DNA from 4 places in the Paenarthrobacter sp. NPDC018779 genome. Region 3 is predicted to be linked to each of the others. Evidence: riboswitches for the same ligand, from Rfam matches in the RefSeq annotation. Region 3 holds a riboswitch; each other region holds the start of a gene.
What was found. Region 3 has a riboswitch for thiamine pyrophosphate ahead of thiO (glycine oxidase ThiO). Riboswitches for the same ligand answer to the same signal wherever they lie in the genome.

Region 1 (4,205 bases), on a different contig from region 3:
TCCTGCTCCGCCCAGGCGGCTGCGACATCGTCCAGGACATTGCCGTCTCCCTCGCTTTCATAGCTGAGGAGTTCAGCCAGCGCACGCACCATGGCCTCGGGAACACCCAGGAGCGCGTCGCTGGTGACGTCCACCAGGGCCAGCTCGTAATCGGCCCCGGCAGCATGCACGGCCTGCCCGGCAAGATCGCCAAGTTGTTCAACTTCGAAATCAGTGATGCCATCGATCCGGACGGCGGACCCGGCAACGTCGGCGCCGCGTTCAAGGGCCGCAGCCCGCTTCAGTGCTTCGTCGTGGGTGGCTACAAAAATTTCGGCAAAGCCCATGGGAACTACTCTCATTCCGTCGTGCTGACAAGTCGCGGATACGGACCCGCAGGCCCGTTCCCCGCCACTGCCCAGCCTAGTGCAGCAGACACCCGGCCGGTGCGACACGCCCCTAGCGGACGGCAACCCGCAATTGGTTCCGCCAAGGGTCTTCGAAGCGCAGTTCCTTCCCGGTGTGGTGACTCTGCAGCCCGGCGACCTTGAGGCGGTCAGCCAGCGCCCGCACGTCATCGTCATCAGGGACTTCGATCAGCACTTCACCGAGGCCCAGGGTGTCGCGGCGCGGCCCGGCGCCGCGGCTGTTCCACACATTCATGGCCATGTGGTGGTGGTACCCACCCGCCGAAACGAACAGCGCCTGGCCATGCCACCCGGCAGTCCGCTCGAAGCCCAGGGTATCCACATAGAACTTCTGCGCCGTGGCCACGTCACCCACCTGCAAGTGGACATGCCCGATTCCCGCGCCGGCCTTGGCCTGTCCCGTCACAGCCTCTTCACTGAGGTACTGCTGGAGGTAGGCCTGCGGCGGAAGCGCCACGTTGTCCATCACCACGTTCTTACCGTCCCACTGCCAGACCTCGCGCGGCTTGTCATAGTAGAGCTCAATGCCGTTGCCCTCAGGGTCGGTGAAGTAGAACGCTTCGCTCACCAAATGGTCAGCGCTGCCAACGAATGCCCGCGGTTCGTACTGGGCAGCTGTGGCGATGGTTGCCGCAAGCGACGGCTGGTCATCGAAAAGGATGGCCGTATGGAACAGGCCCGCCTCGCCGCGACCGGGGACCTGGAGCCCGGCGGCCGGGGCCAAATGCACCACCGGCTTGCCTTGGCGGCCCAAGTACAGGCCGCCATCCTGCTCGGCCACCACCTGGAGGCCCAGGGCGCGCTGGTAGTAGTCGCCCATGACTTTCATGTCGCCGACCTTGAGCATCACCGCGCCCATGGTGAGTTCGGCAGGCAGCAGGTCCTGGGTGGATGAGGTGGTCATGTGATGCTCCTGGTAATGAAGGTGGCCGCTTTTCGGCTCGCTCTATCTGTCTAAATTACTTGAAGCTTCAATTTATTCCTAGCGGATGACCGCACCCCGCAGAACAACATGGTTGAGTTCGCTGACGGTCGCCAGGTTGTGCCGGGGGTCTTCTCCGCAAACCACGACGTCGGCACTCGCGCCTTCACTGATGGCGTCGGCTCCCAGCCACGCCCGGGCACCCCAAGTGGCAGCGTTGAGGACAGCGGCAGGCGGCAGGCCGGCGTCGTGCAGTTCCTGCATTTCGTCCGCGATCCGGCCGTGTTTGATGACGCTTCCGGCGTCCGTACCCGTATAGATGGCGACTCCCGCTTCGAAAGCCTCAAGGACGCGTTCGCGGCGCCGCTCCCACAGGGCAGTCATGTGCCGGGCATAGTCCGGGAACTTGGGCATGGCCTGGGCGGCGATGTCCGGGAACGTTGCGATGTTGATCAGCGTGGGCACGATGGGCACCTGCTGCTCCACCAAACGGGGGATGTGCCGCGGCAAGAGACCGGTGGCGTGCTCGATGCAGTCAATACCGGCGTCGAGCATCTGGTCCACTGTGTCTTCGGCGAAGCAGTGCGCGGTCACGCGGGCGCCTTCGTCGTGGGCAGCGGCAATGGCGTCCTTGACCACGGCGGCGGGAAACGACGGGGCGAGGTCTCCGACGCCACGATCTATCCAGTCGCCCACCAGTTTCACCCAGCCGTCACCGTCGCGGGCTTCCTTGCGCACTGTCTCCACCAGCTCATCGGGCTCCACCTCGTGGCCCAGGCCTCGAAGGTAGCGGCGGCTCCGCGCGATGTGCCGCCCCGCCCGGATCAGCCGTGGAAGGTCCGCGCGCTGCTGGACCCAGCGAGTGTTGCTGGGCGAGCCGGCGTCCCTGATCAGCAGCGTGCCGGCGTTCCGGTCTGTTTCTGCCTGATCCAAGGTGGTTTTCTCGTCCACGCTTCCGCCCGGACCGAGGCCAATGTGGCAGTGGGCGTCCACGAAGCCGGGAAGGACCCAGCCTTCGAGCACTACGTCCGGCGCTTCCTGCGGCCGTTGAAAGGTCAGCAGGCCGTCCACAGACCACATTCCCTGGTGCTCTTGGTGGGCCTCGACCAGCACGGGGCCGCTGAATTCAATGATGTTGGCCATGGCAGAAGCCTAGTGCTCCCCCGCCGGCCACGTCCTGCCGGGCGGCTTGTGACTGGGACCACCCGGAGAGCTGTGGTAGCTTCGTCTACGACCACACGGGGGCCCCTGCAGGGGCTGAGATCGGACTGACGCAGTCTGCGACCGTTGAACCTGTCCGGGTAATGCCGGCGAAGGAAGTGAGTAATCCTTGAGCACCACAGAAACACAGCACAGCCCTGCCCAAAACCAGTCTGTTCCCACAGAGGAGACGGTCACGCAGTCGCTGAAGTCCCATTCGCTGGCGTGGCTGGAAGATCCCCGCCACGGCATCCGCGTACCGGTGACCGAAATTGCGCTGGAGCCATCGCCCAACGGCCAGGCCAACGATCCCCTGCAGGTGTACCGCACCGCCGGACCGGGCAGCGATCCGGTAGTGGGCCTGCGTCCTTTCCGGCAGCCCTGGATAGAGGAACGCCGGGACACCGAAAGCTACAGCGGCCGTGAACGGAACCTGCTCGACGACGGCAAGTCGGCTGTGCGCCGAGGCGCGGCGTCGGCGGAATGGAAGGGCGCCCAGCCGGTGCCCCGCCGCGCCAAAGAAGGCAAGACCGTCACGCAGATGCACTACGCCAAGCAGGGCATCGTGACCCCGGAAATGCGCTTTGTGGCGCTGCGGGAAAACTGCGACGTTGAGTTGGTCCGCAGCGAAGTGGCCGCAGGCCGCGCTATCATCCCGAACAACATCAACCACCCCGAATCCGAGCCGATGATCATCGGCAAGGCTTTCCTGGTGAAAATCAACGCCAACATCGGCAATTCGGCTGTGACCAGCTCCATTGCCGAGGAAGTGGACAAACTGCAGTGGGCCACCCAGTGGGGTGCCGACACTGTCATGGACCTGTCCACGGGAGACGACATCCACACCACGCGCGAGTGGATCATCCGGAACTCCCCCGTGCCCATCGGCACGGTCCCCATTTACCAGGCCCTGGAGAAAGTCAACGGCGAAGCCAACAAACTCACCTGGGAGATCTTCCGTGACACGGTGATTGAGCAGTGCGAGCAGGGGGTGGACTACATGACCATCCACGCGGGGGTCCTCCTTCGCTACGTTCCTCTGACGGCCAACCGGGTGACGGGAATCGTTTCGCGTGGCGGCTCCATCATGGCGGGCTGGTGCCTGGCCCACCACGAGGAGAACTTCCTCTACACCCACTTCGATGAGCTGTGCGAAATCTTCGCCAAGTACGATGTCGCGTTCTCGCTCGGTGACGGACTGCGTCCCGGCGCCACCGCCGACGCCAACGATGCCGCGCAGTTCGCCGAGTTGGACACCTTGGCCGAACTGACACAGCGTGCATGGGAGTACGACGTCCAGGTCATGGTGGAAGGGCCGGGGCACATCCCGTTCCACCTGGTCCGGGAAAACGTGGAACGGCAACAGGAATTGTGCAAGGGCGCCCCCTTCTACACCCTGGGACCCCTCGTGACCGACGTCGCGCCCGGCTACGACCACATCACCTCGGCCATTGGAGCCACGGAGATTGCCCGCTACGGCACGGCCATGCTGTGCTACGTGACCCCCAAGGAACACCTGGGCCTGCCCAACAAGGACGACGTCAAGACAGGCGTGATCACGTATAAGATCGCAGCCCATGCCGCAGACCTCGCCAAGGGACATCCCGGTGCGAACGAACGCGACGACGCCCTCTCCAAAGCGCGCTTCGAATTCCGTTGGCGGGACCAGTTCGCCC
Region 2 (4,205 bases), on a different contig from region 3:
ACGGGGTTTTTCCCGGGACACAGCCAGGTCCTGTGCCGCCAGAAGCAACGGTGCCGGTCCCGTAGGGTCGGCCTTCCTGCCCCGGGTCCGCGGGACATAGCCGGGAACCCACACGCCGGCATCAATGAGCATGGTCCGTGCCTCGGAAAGCACGCGATCCGGCGGCCCGTCCAGGAGGACCCCACCGCCGGGTTGCAGGACCACAATCCTGTCCACCAGGTCCTTCCACACGGACACCCGGTGCTCCACCACCACCAGGGTTGCACCGGTCTTGTCCAGGCAGCGGCCAACGGCGTCGCGGACTTCCAGCACTCCCGCCGGGTCCAGGTTGGCTGTCGGCTCGTCCAGCAGGAGCAGCCCTGGCCGCATCGCCAGAATTCCGGCAAGCGCAAGGCGCTGCTTTTGCCCTCCGGAGAGTGCCGCCGTCGGGTGGTCCAGTGCCAGGCCGCCACCTGCAGCGGTACGCAACCCGACGTCGTCGAGCGCTTCATGGACGCGAGCCCAAATCTCTGCCCTCGGAACGGCGAGGTTCTCGGCACCAAACGCTACGTCGTCGCCCACGCGGGACAGGACCACCTGCGTTTCCGGGTCCTGCTGCATCAAACCGGCGCGGCCCCGCTGTTCGCGCGGCAGTGCGCCGTCGATCAGCAGTGAGCCTGTTTCATCCGAGTCGTCTTCCTCGTCGCCCAGCACCCCGGCAAGGGCGTGCAGGAGCGTCGATTTGCCGGCTCCGGAGGGACCCAGCAGGAGCACGCGCTCCCCGGGTTCGATCCGGAGGTCCAGTCCGTGGATGGCAGGGGCGGACCGCCCGGCGTGCCGCCATCCCCAGCCCTCGGCGGAGATGGCGGCAGGCTGGCCGCTGTTTGTGGCGGCCATCAGTTGAAGACGGGCTCCGACGCAGCCTTGCGGGACGCGAAAGCGCTCAGCACGCCAGTGGAAGCGAGTCCACGGGTAGCTACCCAAGACAACGCACCGGCAATGATCGCGCCGGACAGGGTGCAGAATGCGATGTACGCCAGCTTGTCCACGGCCTCGTAGGCGATGTTCCAGCCCCACGGGAGGAACGAGTCGTTGAGGCCGCAGAAGAGTCCAGCACCGGCACCCGCCAGGAGCGAGGTGGGCAGGTTGAACTTCTTGTAACGGAACGCAGCGAACACCAGCTCGGCGCCGAGGCCCTGCAGGATGCCGGAGATCAGCACCGTGGTGCCGTACTGCGAGCCCATGATGAGCTCGCCGGTGGCGGCCACAGCCTCGCAGAACAGCGCCGCACCCGGCTTGCGGATGATGAGCATGCCCAGCACTGCGGGGATCATCCAGCCGCCGGCGATCAGGCCGGTAAGGGGCGGGTAGGCCGCGTTCATGGGGATGGATACGATTGCGGCGCCCTGGGACCATGCCCAGAAAATCACGCCGCCGGCGATGGCGATCAACGCTGCCACCACAATGTCTACAACACGCCAGCTGTTACTGGTCTTCTTCACGCTTGCCGTGGTCATTTCTTTGCCTCCTGAGGTTACAGGAGGGGAAAGTGCTCCCCGGATACCCCGGCCGGCTCACGCCGCCCTGGTCCGGACACTCTGAGAAGCTCGACTCCCTTGCGCCGGTACTAACCGGATCAGGTTCGAGGGTCTGCGGCTGTCCGCACTCTCAGCGCCCTCGCGTCTCCTGCATCGCTGCAGGTTCGACGGCGGCGCTCCCCTGTCGTTATCAATCTGCCCTTATGGGCGTGGTTCAGTTTACACCTGAAGGGGTTTGCGGGGTCATGCGGCTGGTCATAAATCCGTTGCGGGGCCTGCTTTACGCGCCATTCCCCGACCTTAGGGCGCACAACAGGCCCCGCAACGTAGCTGAGACAATGGCTGCATGACGGAAACTCCCGGTCCAAGCCATCCTGACGCAGCCAAGCCAGTGGCCGAAGCCCGCCTTGCGGCCAGCGTGATCCTGCTGCGCGATACGCCTGCTGGGCTGGAGGCCTTCGTCCAGCACCGGGTGTCCACCATGGACTTCGCGGCGGGGATGGTGGTGTTCCCCGGTGGCCGCGTGGACGCCGCGGATTCCGCAGGATGGGACTACTCACCCGGGCTTCTGGAACGGCATGCCAAGGAGTGGCGACTGAGCTCAATCGCCGCAGCAGAACCCGATTCCCCCACGACCGGCGGACAGGCAGGCAAGAGCGCCGGCACCGTTCTCGCCGCCGCCATCCGCGAGGTCCAGGAGGAAGCCGGCCTCACGTTGGATCCGGCCGACCTGCGGCCGTGGGCCAACTGGATCACGCCGGTGGACATGCCCAAGCGGTTCGATACCTACTTTTACGTCGCCAAGCCTGCCCCGGACACCGCACCGCAACACCAGACCACCGAGGCCTGGCAGTCACTGTGGATGCCCGTTGACGGAATCCTGTCCGCGGAGGCCGAGGGCAAGCTGCAACTCATGCCGCCCACGTATTACCTGCTCAAGGAAATCTCCGGTTTCGATTCCGTTGATGCCATGTGGACCGCGGATCATAAGGTGGTTCCCGTACTGGCACCACCGGGCTCCCTGGCCGCCTTCCTCAAGGAGAGGGCGAGCCGGGGCTAAGCAGGATCCTCCGGGTTGTGAGGTTAGGCTGAAGGCATGAACTTCTTCCTCAAGCTTCTGGGCGCAGGCGTGAGCCTCGGCGCGGGTTTCCTTGGCACCAAGCTGGTCAACAAGGGATGGGAAAAAGCCACGGGCAACAAGCCGCCCAAAGGCAACGATGACATGGAAACGAGCCTCCGCTCAGCACTGACGTTCGCCCTCATCTCGGCGTTTGTCAGCACCCTCATCCAGGTCCTGGCCAGCCGGGGTACGCAGCGCGCAATCGCCCGCTTCGCCAAGTCCCAAGACATCGTCTAACACCAACGCGGGGTCACTTCCGGCCCATGGTGGACGTCGGGATGGGCCGGAAGTGACCCCGCGTTGGCCTAGTCCTCCGAGCGTCCTTCGGCTGCCCGCTGCACCACGGCTTCCAGTTCGTCCTTGGTGAGCAATTCGCGGTGCCCATGCTTGGTACGGTAGGCCGAACGCCCCACCATGTGGGCAGCAACGGGTGCCGTGAGCAACTGGAAGATCCAAGCCACCAGCAGCACGGGCCACACCCACCAGGTGCGCATCTGCAGGCCGATCGCGGCGAGCATGAGGAACAGGCCCAACACCTGCGGTTTGGTAGCCGCGTGCATGCGGCTCATGAGGTCCGGGAAGCGCAACAATCCAATGGCCGCACCCAGTGACATCAGGGCGCCCACCACCAGGAAGACTGCCGTGACGGCATCTACTACGAGGTCGACGCCGCTTGCATCAGGAGTCATTGGCCTGGCCCCTTCGCTCAGCCACAAACCGGGCCACGGTCACTGATCCGATAAATCCGATCACCGTCAGGGCAACCAGGAGCATGAGGTTGTTCAGGTGCCGGTTGACGGCCATATCCACGGCCAGCGCAGCGCCAAGAATAGCCAAGAGCACGTCGGACGCGAGCACGCGGTCCAGCAACGAAGGCCCGACGGCGATCCGGATGATCGCCCCTGCCGCGGCGAGGCTGAGGATCACAGCGGTAACTATGAGGACCAGTTCTTTCACAGTGATGCTCCTTCCATGCCGGTGGCTTCAGTCCGGAGGGCTGCCACTTCCTCGCGGGTGCCCATGATCCTGATCAGTCCGGCTTCGATGTCTTGCACTTCGTGCCGGATCTTCCGCACATCTTCCTCTCCGTAGATGTTGAGGGCGTGCAGGTAGAGCGTGGAGGTGGAGCGGTCCACTTCCACCACCAGCGAGCCCGGGATCAGGGATATGACGTGGCCGGTGGCCGTCACCATGAGGTCGGCATGGCTCCGCAGCGGAACAGCGACGACGGCGCTGCGCACCTTGGGTCCCTTGACCACGGCCAGGTAGAGGACCAGGAAGCTCGCTGCCACCACTTTGCCGAGGAACATGAAGGCGAAGGGAATGGCGCGGAGGATGTTGAAGCGGCCGCTCAGTTCAACGGGCGGCAGGTAGAACAGCTTGGCCACCACGATGGCGATGAGCGCGCCGAACAACAGATTGCCAGGGCTGAAATCCCGCCACAGGGCGCCCCACACAATCACCAGCCAGATCAGCAGTGGGAGTTCGGTGCGGAAAGAGATCGGTTTGCGGCTCATTTGGCACCGCCTGTCTCCACCGCTGCCGGCACCGGAGCGTTGTCACCCAGG
Region 3 (4,205 bases):
CCAAGGCTCCATCGGGAACAACAAAGGAGGGGACGTCCGCAATGGCGTAAAGAACTTTGTAGCCCTCGCCTGCGCGGTCGATGAAAAGGGCCTGGTCCAAGTCGGTTGAGGTGGCGGGATCAATGGTGACAAAGGGAACGTCGAGCAAATCCCGGGCGGGTAGTTGATGGTGTTCAACGGCCGCTCGTGCCTCCGCCAACGCTTCGCCGGGGTACTCCGCGGGCAGTTCCAGCTCGGTCCTGAGCGCGGCCAAGGACTCCGCGAGCTGGTCGGAAGAATCGTCGACGTTGGGCGCTATCCGATGATGTGACACGAAAGTCAGACTAGCCCGAATTCGACGGATAGTCTTGGAACATGGGCACCTCCACCGGCCGCAACGACTCCCCGGGACAGCTCGCCGCCGGGCTGCTGGGTGCCATGGCCTACGGGGAGTTATCCGCCTTTGGGCGGTTGTCCTCCGACTCCCGTATGGCACCGACGCTTCGCGAACGGGCCATGCTGGCCAAGATCGCTGTTGGCGCCTTCGGAAACTACGCCGTGATCAGTGGCCGGCTCACCGAAATGGGGAACGATCCAGAGGATGCCATGCTCCCGTTCCAGGGCTCCTTCGACCATTTCCACGAGCGGACCCCACCCGGTGACTGGTTCGAGTCGGTGACGAAGGCCTATGTCATAGACACCGTCTCGGCGGACTTTTACCGAACTGTCGCCGGGTTCCTCGATTCCGGGATCCAGCATTTCGTCCAGCAGGTCTGCTCGGCCGACCAGGCTACGGAGGCCCTGCGGATCCTGCTGCGCCGGGCACTGCGGGATGCCCCCCGGCTGGCTTCGCGGCTCTCGCTTTGGGGCCGCAGGATTGTGGGGGAGGCCCTCACCCAGGCCCAGCGGGTAGGCCTGGAGCACCCGGACCTTGGACCACTGCTGCGCGATGGACGCGGATCCCGTGCCGCAGTCCATCAGCTCACCGCCGAGCTGGCCGAACGGCACGGGCGCCGCATGACGGGGCTTGGGTTGACGGCCTAGGCCGCGTCGAGCGCCGCAAGCAGTGCCCGCGCGGCCGCCGTCGGGTCCGCCGCCTCGGTGATGGCGCGGACCACCACGATGCGGCTGGCGCCGGCGGCAACCACTTGCTCCACGTTTTCAAGGTCCACGCCGCCGATGGCGAACCAGGGCAGGTCCACCCCGGCTTGTTTTACGGCTTCCGCAGCATATGTGACCAGGTCCAGCCCCACAGCAGCGCGGCCCGGCTTTGTGGGCGTGGCCCAGAGGGGTCCTACGCAGAAGTAGTCCAGGCCACCCGTACCCCGGGAAGCAGCCACAGCCGCGTCCACCTGCTCAGGCGAGTGGGTGGAAAGGCCGATTGTTTCCCCGTCCGGGAGCAGCTCACGGGCCGCCCCCAAAGGGATGTCCTTTTGGCCGATGTGGAACACCGGAGCCCCGGAAATACGGGCAACATCGGCACGGTCGTTGACGGCCCAGAGGCGTCCGTGGCGGCTGGCAACCTTGTTCAGGACCTCCAGCAGTTCCAGTTCTTCGGCAGCCTCGAGCGTCTTGTCGCGGAGCTGGATGATATCCACTCCGCCCTCGAACGCGGCGTCCACAAAGTCTTCGAAATCGTCCTGCCGCCGGCGGGCGTCGGTGCACAAATACAGGCGGGCAGGGGAAAGGAGATCAGGCTGGGTCATGCAAACCAGAGTAGTTCCTCTAAACTGGGCACGTACTGCGGGAGCCGCGACGATCGACTTTATGACCGTCCGGCTGAGAGGGCTTCAGCGCCGACCGCTTGACCTGATCCGGCTAGTACCGGCGTAGGGAAGGGAATCCATGGCAGAAGCCATTCACGCAGATGTCGCCGTCATCGGGGGCGGCGTCATTGGACTCGGGATTGCGCATGAGGCGCGACGCGTGGGCCGTTCAGTGGTCCTTATCGACCCGGCACCGGCAAGCGGAGCAACGTTTGCCGCCGCCGGCATGCTGGCGCCCGTCAGCGAGCTCCACTACCAGGAGGAAGACCTCCTGGAACTCATGCTGGAATCGTCGCGGCGCTGGCCGGCTTTCGTGGACAGCCTCGCCGCGTCGAGGGAAGCGGCCGGATACCGCACGACGGCGACCCTCGCCGTGGGTGCCGACGCCGCCGACCGCCGTGCGCTCGCGGACCTCCGGGCAGTCCAGGTGGCTGCGGGACTCCAGGTGGAGCCACTCCTGCTGAGGGATGCCCGTGGGCGCGAGCCACTGTTGAGTCCCCAAATTTCCTGCGCGTTCCACATTCCGGCCGACCACCAGGTGGATCCGCGCAAGCTTGCAGCGTGCCTCCTGGCGGGTCTGGCTGCCCACCGTCCCGCCGACACCAGCTGGATCGAGGGGACCGAAGACGGGTTCCACGTTCGGGAACCGGCCGTCAGCCTGCTCTGGGCCGGAGGACGCGTAGGCGGCGTTGAACTCAGCGGCGGTGGGCGGGTCCTGGCCAAGGAAACTGTCCTTGCCAATGGCCTGGATGCTGCGACCATCAGCAGCCTCCCGGAGCAGCTCCATCTCCCGTTGCGGCCGGTCTACGGGGATATCCTCAGGCTGCGCGTCCCGGAGTCACTGCAACCCCTCGTCACCTCCACTGTCCGCGGAATGGTGAGGGGTGTGCCGGTCTATATCGTCCCCCGTGAGGACGGGACCGTGGTGATAGGGGCCACCCAGCGTGAAGACGGGTTGTCCAGCAGCTCCAACGCCGTCTCGGCCGGGGGCGTCTACCAGCTCCTGCGCGATGCCCAGGTCCTTGTCCCCGCCGTCGCCGAACTGGAGCTCCTCGAAACGACCGCCCGGGCAAGGCCGGGAACACCGGACAATGCCCCGCTGCTGGGACGCGTGGCGGGCGCCGGCGGAGAGGTCCAGGGCCTCATCGTCGCCACGGGCTTCTTCCGGCACGGAGTTCTCCTGACTCCCGCGGCCGCGGCAATCGTGGGCGGCTTGATAACGGGCTCGGCCGATCCCCGGTGGACGCGCTTCAGGCCGGACCGCTTTGGGCCGCCGGGAAGTGCACCCGCCATCCATACCTCGGCGCACACAAGACCATTCACCAAGGAATCAGCATGAACATCAAACTCAACGGGGCCCACCACTCAGTAGTGGACGGGGCCTCCGTCAGCACCCTGGTCACGTCCGTCACCGGCCGTGAACTGGACCACCGCGGACAGGCGGCCGACGGCGGCAAGCTGGGTGTCGCCGTCGCACGCAACTCCGAAGTAGTGCCGCGCAGCCAGTGGGCCGCAACGGACCTCGCTGAAGGCGATGAACTGGAACTCGTTACCGCCGTCCAAGGAGGCTGAACCATGACCACAACAAGCATCGAAACCCGGATCGACCCCTTGGTCATTGACGGTGTTGAACTGACCTCCCGCCTCATCATGGGAACGGGAGGCGCCCCCAGCCTCGAAGGCCTGGGAGCCGCACTCCTGGCCTCCGGGACGGAACTGACCACCGTGGCCATGCGGCGTTACTCTCCGGCAGAGGCCGGTTCGCTCTTCCAACTCCTGGTGGACAACAACATCCGGGTGCTGCCCAACACCGCAGGCTGCTTCACTGCCAAGGACGCGGTGCTGACCGCTGAACTGGCACGCGAGGCGTTGGAGACCGACTGGGTCAAGCTTGAGGTCATCGCTGACGAACACACCCTTCTTCCCGACGCGGTGGAACTCGTGGAGGCCACGGAACAATTGGTGAACCGGGGCTTCAAGGTGTTCGCCTACACCAACGACGATCCCGTGTTGGCCCTGCGCCTGGAGAACCTTGGCGCCACAGCCGTCATGCCGCTCGGCGCGCCGATCGGAACGGGCCTGGGTATCCTCAACCCGCACAATATCGAGGTCATCGTCTCCCGCGCTTCTGTCCCAGTGGTCCTGGACGCTGGTATCGGCACGGCCTCCGACGCGGCGCTTGCCATGGAGCTGGGGTGTGACGCTGTCCTCCTGGCCACCGCTGTGACCCGGGCCCAGAACCCGGCCCTGATGGGCGAGGCGTTCAAACACGCAGTCCTGTCCGGCCGGTTCGCCCGCCAGGCCGGACGGATTCCACGCCGGGAGCACGCCTTGGCGTCCTCAGCCATGGAGGGCCGCGCAGAGTTCCTCTGACCCTTAAACAGTCGTGGCCACCACCTTTTAGGGCGGTGGCCACAGCTGTTTAACGCCGGTGGTCAGGGACCTGCCTAGAGACGCAGG
Region 4 (4,205 bases), on a different contig from region 3:
TCCGTGCGCAGTGGGAAGGCATCGAGGGCCAGGCGTCCTCCACGAAGGTGCTGGCACCCGAGCTGCTGTACGGCGAGCCCGATTTGACCATCAAGGTGGTCCGTGACGTCTTCAACGAGGACTTCTCGAAGCTGATCGTTTCCGGTGACGATGCCTGGGACACCATTGAGGCTTACGTCACCTATGTGGCGCCGGACCTGGTGGGCCGGCTCGAAAAGTGGACCAAGGACCAGGACATTTTCTCGGCTTGGCGCATCGACGAGCAGATCCACAAGGCCCTGGAACGCAAGGTCTTCCTGCCGTCGGGCGGATCCCTGGTGATCGACCGTACCGAGGCCATGACCGTGGTGGACGTCAATACCGGGAAGTTCACCGGCAGCGGTGGAAACCTCGAGGAGACCGTCACCAAGAACAACCTTGAGGCCGCAGAGGAGGTTGTCCGCCAGCTGCGCCTGCGCGATATCGGTGGCATCATCGTCATCGACTTCATCGACATGGTGCTCGAATCCAACCGCGACCTGGTGCTGCGCCGCCTCGTGGAATGCCTGGGCCGGGACCGTACCAAGCATCAGGTGGCCGAAGTGACATCGCTCGGCCTGGTGCAGATGACGCGCAAGCGCATGGGCACGGGCCTGCTGGAGGTCTTTGGCGAGCAGTGTGAGCACTGTGCCGGACGCGGTGTGGTGACCCACGACGAGCCCGTGGAGCATCGGCGTGCCAACGTCGTTGCCGCCGAGCAGCACCGGCCGCACGCCGACACCCAGCAGCAGCCTTCCACCCGGACTGAGCGGAAGCGCCGCCGCGGCAAGGGCGGGGGGCAGCCGGCAGAGAGCCCGACGCCGGTCCACGCCGCTGCCTCTCCCGCGCCTTCGACGCCGGTGCCCGAGCCGGTGGACCCCGCCCGGCAGGCCAAAGCGCAGGCCACCAGGGCTGCCCTGGCCACGATTGCCGCTGCAGCGCACGCTGCCCACCTGCACGATGACGAGGTTCACCGGGCCGAGGAGGAAGCACGTGCCGCAGCCGCCGCCGCAACCGGGGCTGGAGCGGAGCACGCTGACGAGGTGCCGGATTCAAGCGGCGCCGAGGGCACCCCGCGTGCCACGCCGGTGCTCCGGTTCGGTGGTGAAGAGGTTGCCTTGCCCTTCGTGGAACACCACGAGGAGCCGGCTTCGGAGAAGCCTGCCATGACTTTGGACCTGTTGGCCGAGGCTTTCTCCCACCTGGGTGGGGGTCCTGTGACTGTCGAAAGCCAGGATGAGCCGGCCGCCCCTGATGCTGCTCCGGCGGAAACTGTCCCGTCCCGGCAGGCTGCTGCGGAGGAAAGCGATCCGTCCAGCCGTGCCCGCGGTCGGCGTGGTCGCCGGAACCGCAGCGCCAGCCGGGCGCAGGGTGCTGCCAACGAGACCACGGTGGAGCACCACGAGGTGTCCGCTTCCACCGGTGGGGGAGCGGCCCATGAAGCCAAGGCGCCGCAGGAGCAGGCCAAGAAGGAGTCCGCTGCTTCTGAGCCGATTATCCTCGGCGTGGGGGTTCCGGCCTCGGAACTCTAGGCATTGCCAACGTCATGTAACGGACCGAGGGTCCGGCAGTAGCTACTGCCGGACCCTCGGTCCGTTAGGCTTGGTCACTGACACGGGGTGCCAGGCGTTGGGCCGGGCTGAGATCCAGACCCGTTGAACCTGTCCGGTTAGCACCGGCGAAGGGATGTCCCTCATGACTTCATCGTTGAATTCAGCCGTCTACGCCGTGGCCCGCACCGGCCGGCAATACCCGCGTGTCCTCAGCATCGCCGGTTCCGACCCCTCCGGCGGCGCAGGAATCCAGGCAGACCTGAAAAGCATTGCCGCCCACGGTGGCTACGGGATGGCAGTGGTCACGGCGCTCACGGCGCAAAACACCCTGGGTGTTACTGCCGTCCATGTCCCGCCCGTGGACTTCCTGCGGCAGCAGCTTGAGGCGATCAGCAGCGATGTAACCATCGACGCCGTCAAGATCGGGATGCTGGGCGACGCCGAAGTGATCGGCGAGGTGCGTGGCTGGCTCGAGAAGGTGCGTCCCGCCGTCGTGGTCCTTGATCCGGTAATGGTAGCTACCAGTGGTGACCGACTCCTCCGGGAATCCGCCGAAGCCGCACTGCGCGAACTTTTGCCGCTGGCCGACCTCATCACCCCCAACATTCCTGAACTGGCCATGTTGCTGGGGGAGCCGGAGGCGACGGACTGGTCCACCGCCCTCGAACAGGGCAAGCGGCTCGCTGCCGAATGCGGAAACACCGTGCTGGTGAAGGGCGGACACTTGGCAGGAGCCGAGTGCCCCGATGCGCTCGTCAACACGAACGGGCTGCTGCGGCAGGACTTTGTCTCGGTGGCAGGGCCACGGGTGGAGACGAAGAACAGCCACGGAACGGGCTGCTCATTGTCCTCGGCGCTGGCCACGGTCCAGGCGCGGACGGGAGACTGGGAAGCGTCGCTGCGGGAGGTCAAGCCCTGGCTCCTGCAGGCCCTGGCCACGGCGGATGTGCTGGAGGTGGGCCATGGCAGCGGCCCCATCAACCACTTCCACCAAGCACAGCAGGCTGGAGGCCCGGGGGCTTTCGCCGCCCGCCTGTGGGAGGAAGCGGCACCTGAACTGGACGCCATCTACGGCCTCGACTTCATCCACGGGTTGGAGTCTGGCAGCCTCCCAGAACCCCAGTTCAACTACTACCTCGCGCAGGATGCCCTTTACCTCAACGGCTATTCGCGGGTGCTGGCACGCGCAGGTGCCCTCGCTCCCACCGAGGAAGAACAGCTGTTCTGGGCCAGGTCCTCGCAGCTCTGCCTCGAGGTCGAATCCGAACTGCACCGGAATTGGCTGAGCACCAGGCAGGCCGCTACCCACACCGGTCCTGTCACCAAGGCCTATGTGGACCACCTGCTGGCGGCCTCGGCCTCTGGAAGCTACGGCGTGCTGCTCGCGGCGATCCTGCCCTGCTACTGGCTCTACGCCGAGGTGGGACACCAGCTCCACGCGAATTACGTCAAGGCAGGGTCCCCGTCGGAGCACGCGTATGCGGACTGGTTGAAGACCTACGCCGATGAAGACTTCGCCGAGGCCACCCGCAAGGCCATTGGCTTCACAGACGCGGCCGCGGTGGTCGCTTCCAGCCAGGACCGGGCTGCCATGGTGGAGGCTTTCGCCCATTCGTGCCGCCATGAGACTGCCTTCTTCGACGCCCCGCGGTTGTACGCCTAAAGGACCACCCGCGCGTCGAAGAGGTGAAATCCCGGTAAAGCGTCCAGGAGCCTGTAGGCTGTATGGGCACGGTGCCGGGAAAGTCCGTTCCTACTGGTGACTAGCGTCACGCGGTGGCTTCCGGACCCGGCCTCATTTGCAGCCGAGGGTCGAATTAGCGTAATCTTGATCTTCGGTGCTTACGCCAACACTTGGGTTATGCCCCCTGGAATTATTCACGGGATGACTCGCGGGCTTCGATCTGGAGTCCACGGCGTTGAGGCACAGCGTGAACCAGGCCTGATTCCGGTTCGAGTTCCGCACGCAAATTTAGTAAGAAACGTCGAGAGAAGTGAGTACCCAAGTGGTGTACGCGATTGTCCGCGCAGGCGGCCGCCAAGAAAAGGTTTCCGTTGGAGACTACGTAACGCTGAACCGCGTCCCCGGTGGAGCCGGCAGCACGCTTGAGCTGCCCGCCTTGCTCCTGGTTGACGGCGACAAGGTCACCTCCGCTGCTGCGGACCTGGCCAAGGTGAAGGTCACGGCCGAGATCCTGGAGGACCTCCGTGGTCCCAAGATCGTCATCCAGAAGTTCAAGAACAAGACCGGCTACAAGAAGCGCCAGGGTCACCGTCAGGAACTGACCAAGATCAAGATCACGAGCATCGCGTAACTTTCCTTACGCAGTTCAGATTTTCAGTTTCCCCACATATTTAGAGGCAGGCATTTCACATGGCACACAAAAAAGGCGCGAGCTCCACTCGCAACGGTCGTGACTCCAACGCACAGCGCCTCGGCGTCAAGCGTTTCGGTGGCCAGGTAGTTTCCGCAGGCGAAATCATCGTTCGCCAGCGTGGAACCCACTTCCACCCCGGTGCAGGCGTGGGTCGCGGTGGCGACGACACCCTGTTCGCACTCCAGGCTGGTGCGGTTGAGTTCGGTACTCGCCGCGGCCGTCGCGTAGTGAACATCGTTGCTGCTGCAGCTGCAGA

Region 1: linked by a shared signal. The riboswitch ahead of thiC (phosphomethylpyrimidine synthase ThiC) and the one ahead of thiO (glycine oxidase ThiO) in region 3 are both predicted to bind thiamine pyrophosphate.
Region 2: linked by a shared signal. The riboswitch ahead of ACH488_RS16825 (ECF transporter S component) and the one ahead of thiO (glycine oxidase ThiO) in region 3 are both predicted to bind thiamine pyrophosphate.
Region 4: linked by a shared signal. The riboswitch ahead of thiD (bifunctional hydroxymethylpyrimidine kinase/phosphomethylpyrimidine kinase) and the one ahead of thiO (glycine oxidase ThiO) in region 3 are both predicted to bind thiamine pyrophosphate.

The regions. Positions count from the first base shown of each region.
Region 1 is NZ_JBIRZS010000021.1:16,394-20,598, forward strand. Features, by position in the region: gene ACH488_RS17845 (hypothetical protein) at 1-326, opposite strand, end outside; gene ACH488_RS17850 (VOC family protein) at 439-1,311, opposite strand; gene ACH488_RS17855 (amidohydrolase family protein) at 1,390-2,472, opposite strand; TPP riboswitch at 2,558-2,665, shown strand; gene thiC (phosphomethylpyrimidine synthase ThiC) at 2,660-4,205, shown strand, end outside.
Region 2 is NZ_JBIRZS010000018.1:51,712-55,916, forward strand. Features, by position in the region: gene ACH488_RS16820 (ABC transporter ATP-binding protein) at 1-876, opposite strand, end outside; gene ACH488_RS16825 (ECF transporter S component) at 876-1,496, opposite strand; TPP riboswitch at 1,575-1,710, opposite strand; gene ACH488_RS16830 (NUDIX hydrolase) at 1,864-2,577, shown strand; gene ACH488_RS16835 (DUF4235 domain-containing protein) at 2,614-2,874, shown strand; gene mnhG (monovalent cation/H(+) antiporter subunit G) at 2,943-3,326, opposite strand; gene ACH488_RS16845 (monovalent cation/H+ antiporter complex subunit F) at 3,316-3,594, opposite strand; gene ACH488_RS16850 (Na+/H+ antiporter subunit E) at 3,591-4,154, opposite strand; gene ACH488_RS16855 (Na+/H+ antiporter subunit D) at 4,151-4,205, opposite strand, start outside.
Region 3 is NZ_JBIRZS010000002.1:166,845-171,049, forward strand. Features, by position in the region: gene ACH488_RS03135 (RNB domain-containing ribonuclease) at 1-313, opposite strand, end outside; gene ACH488_RS03140 (ferritin-like fold-containing protein) at 355-1,023, shown strand; gene thiE (thiamine phosphate synthase) at 1,020-1,685, opposite strand; TPP riboswitch at 1,713-1,832, shown strand; gene thiO (glycine oxidase ThiO) at 1,825-3,084, shown strand; gene thiS (sulfur carrier protein ThiS) at 3,081-3,317, shown strand; gene ACH488_RS03160 (thiazole synthase) at 3,321-4,118, shown strand; gene ACH488_RS03165 (hypothetical protein) at 4,193-4,205, opposite strand, start outside.
Region 4 is NZ_JBIRZS010000001.1:61,346-65,550, forward strand. Features, by position in the region: gene ACH488_RS00325 (Rne/Rng family ribonuclease) at 1-1,550, shown strand, start outside; TPP riboswitch at 1,624-1,722, shown strand; gene thiD (bifunctional hydroxymethylpyrimidine kinase/phosphomethylpyrimidine kinase) at 1,714-3,234, shown strand; gene rplU (50S ribosomal protein L21) at 3,578-3,886, shown strand; gene rpmA (50S ribosomal protein L27) at 3,946-4,205, shown strand, end outside.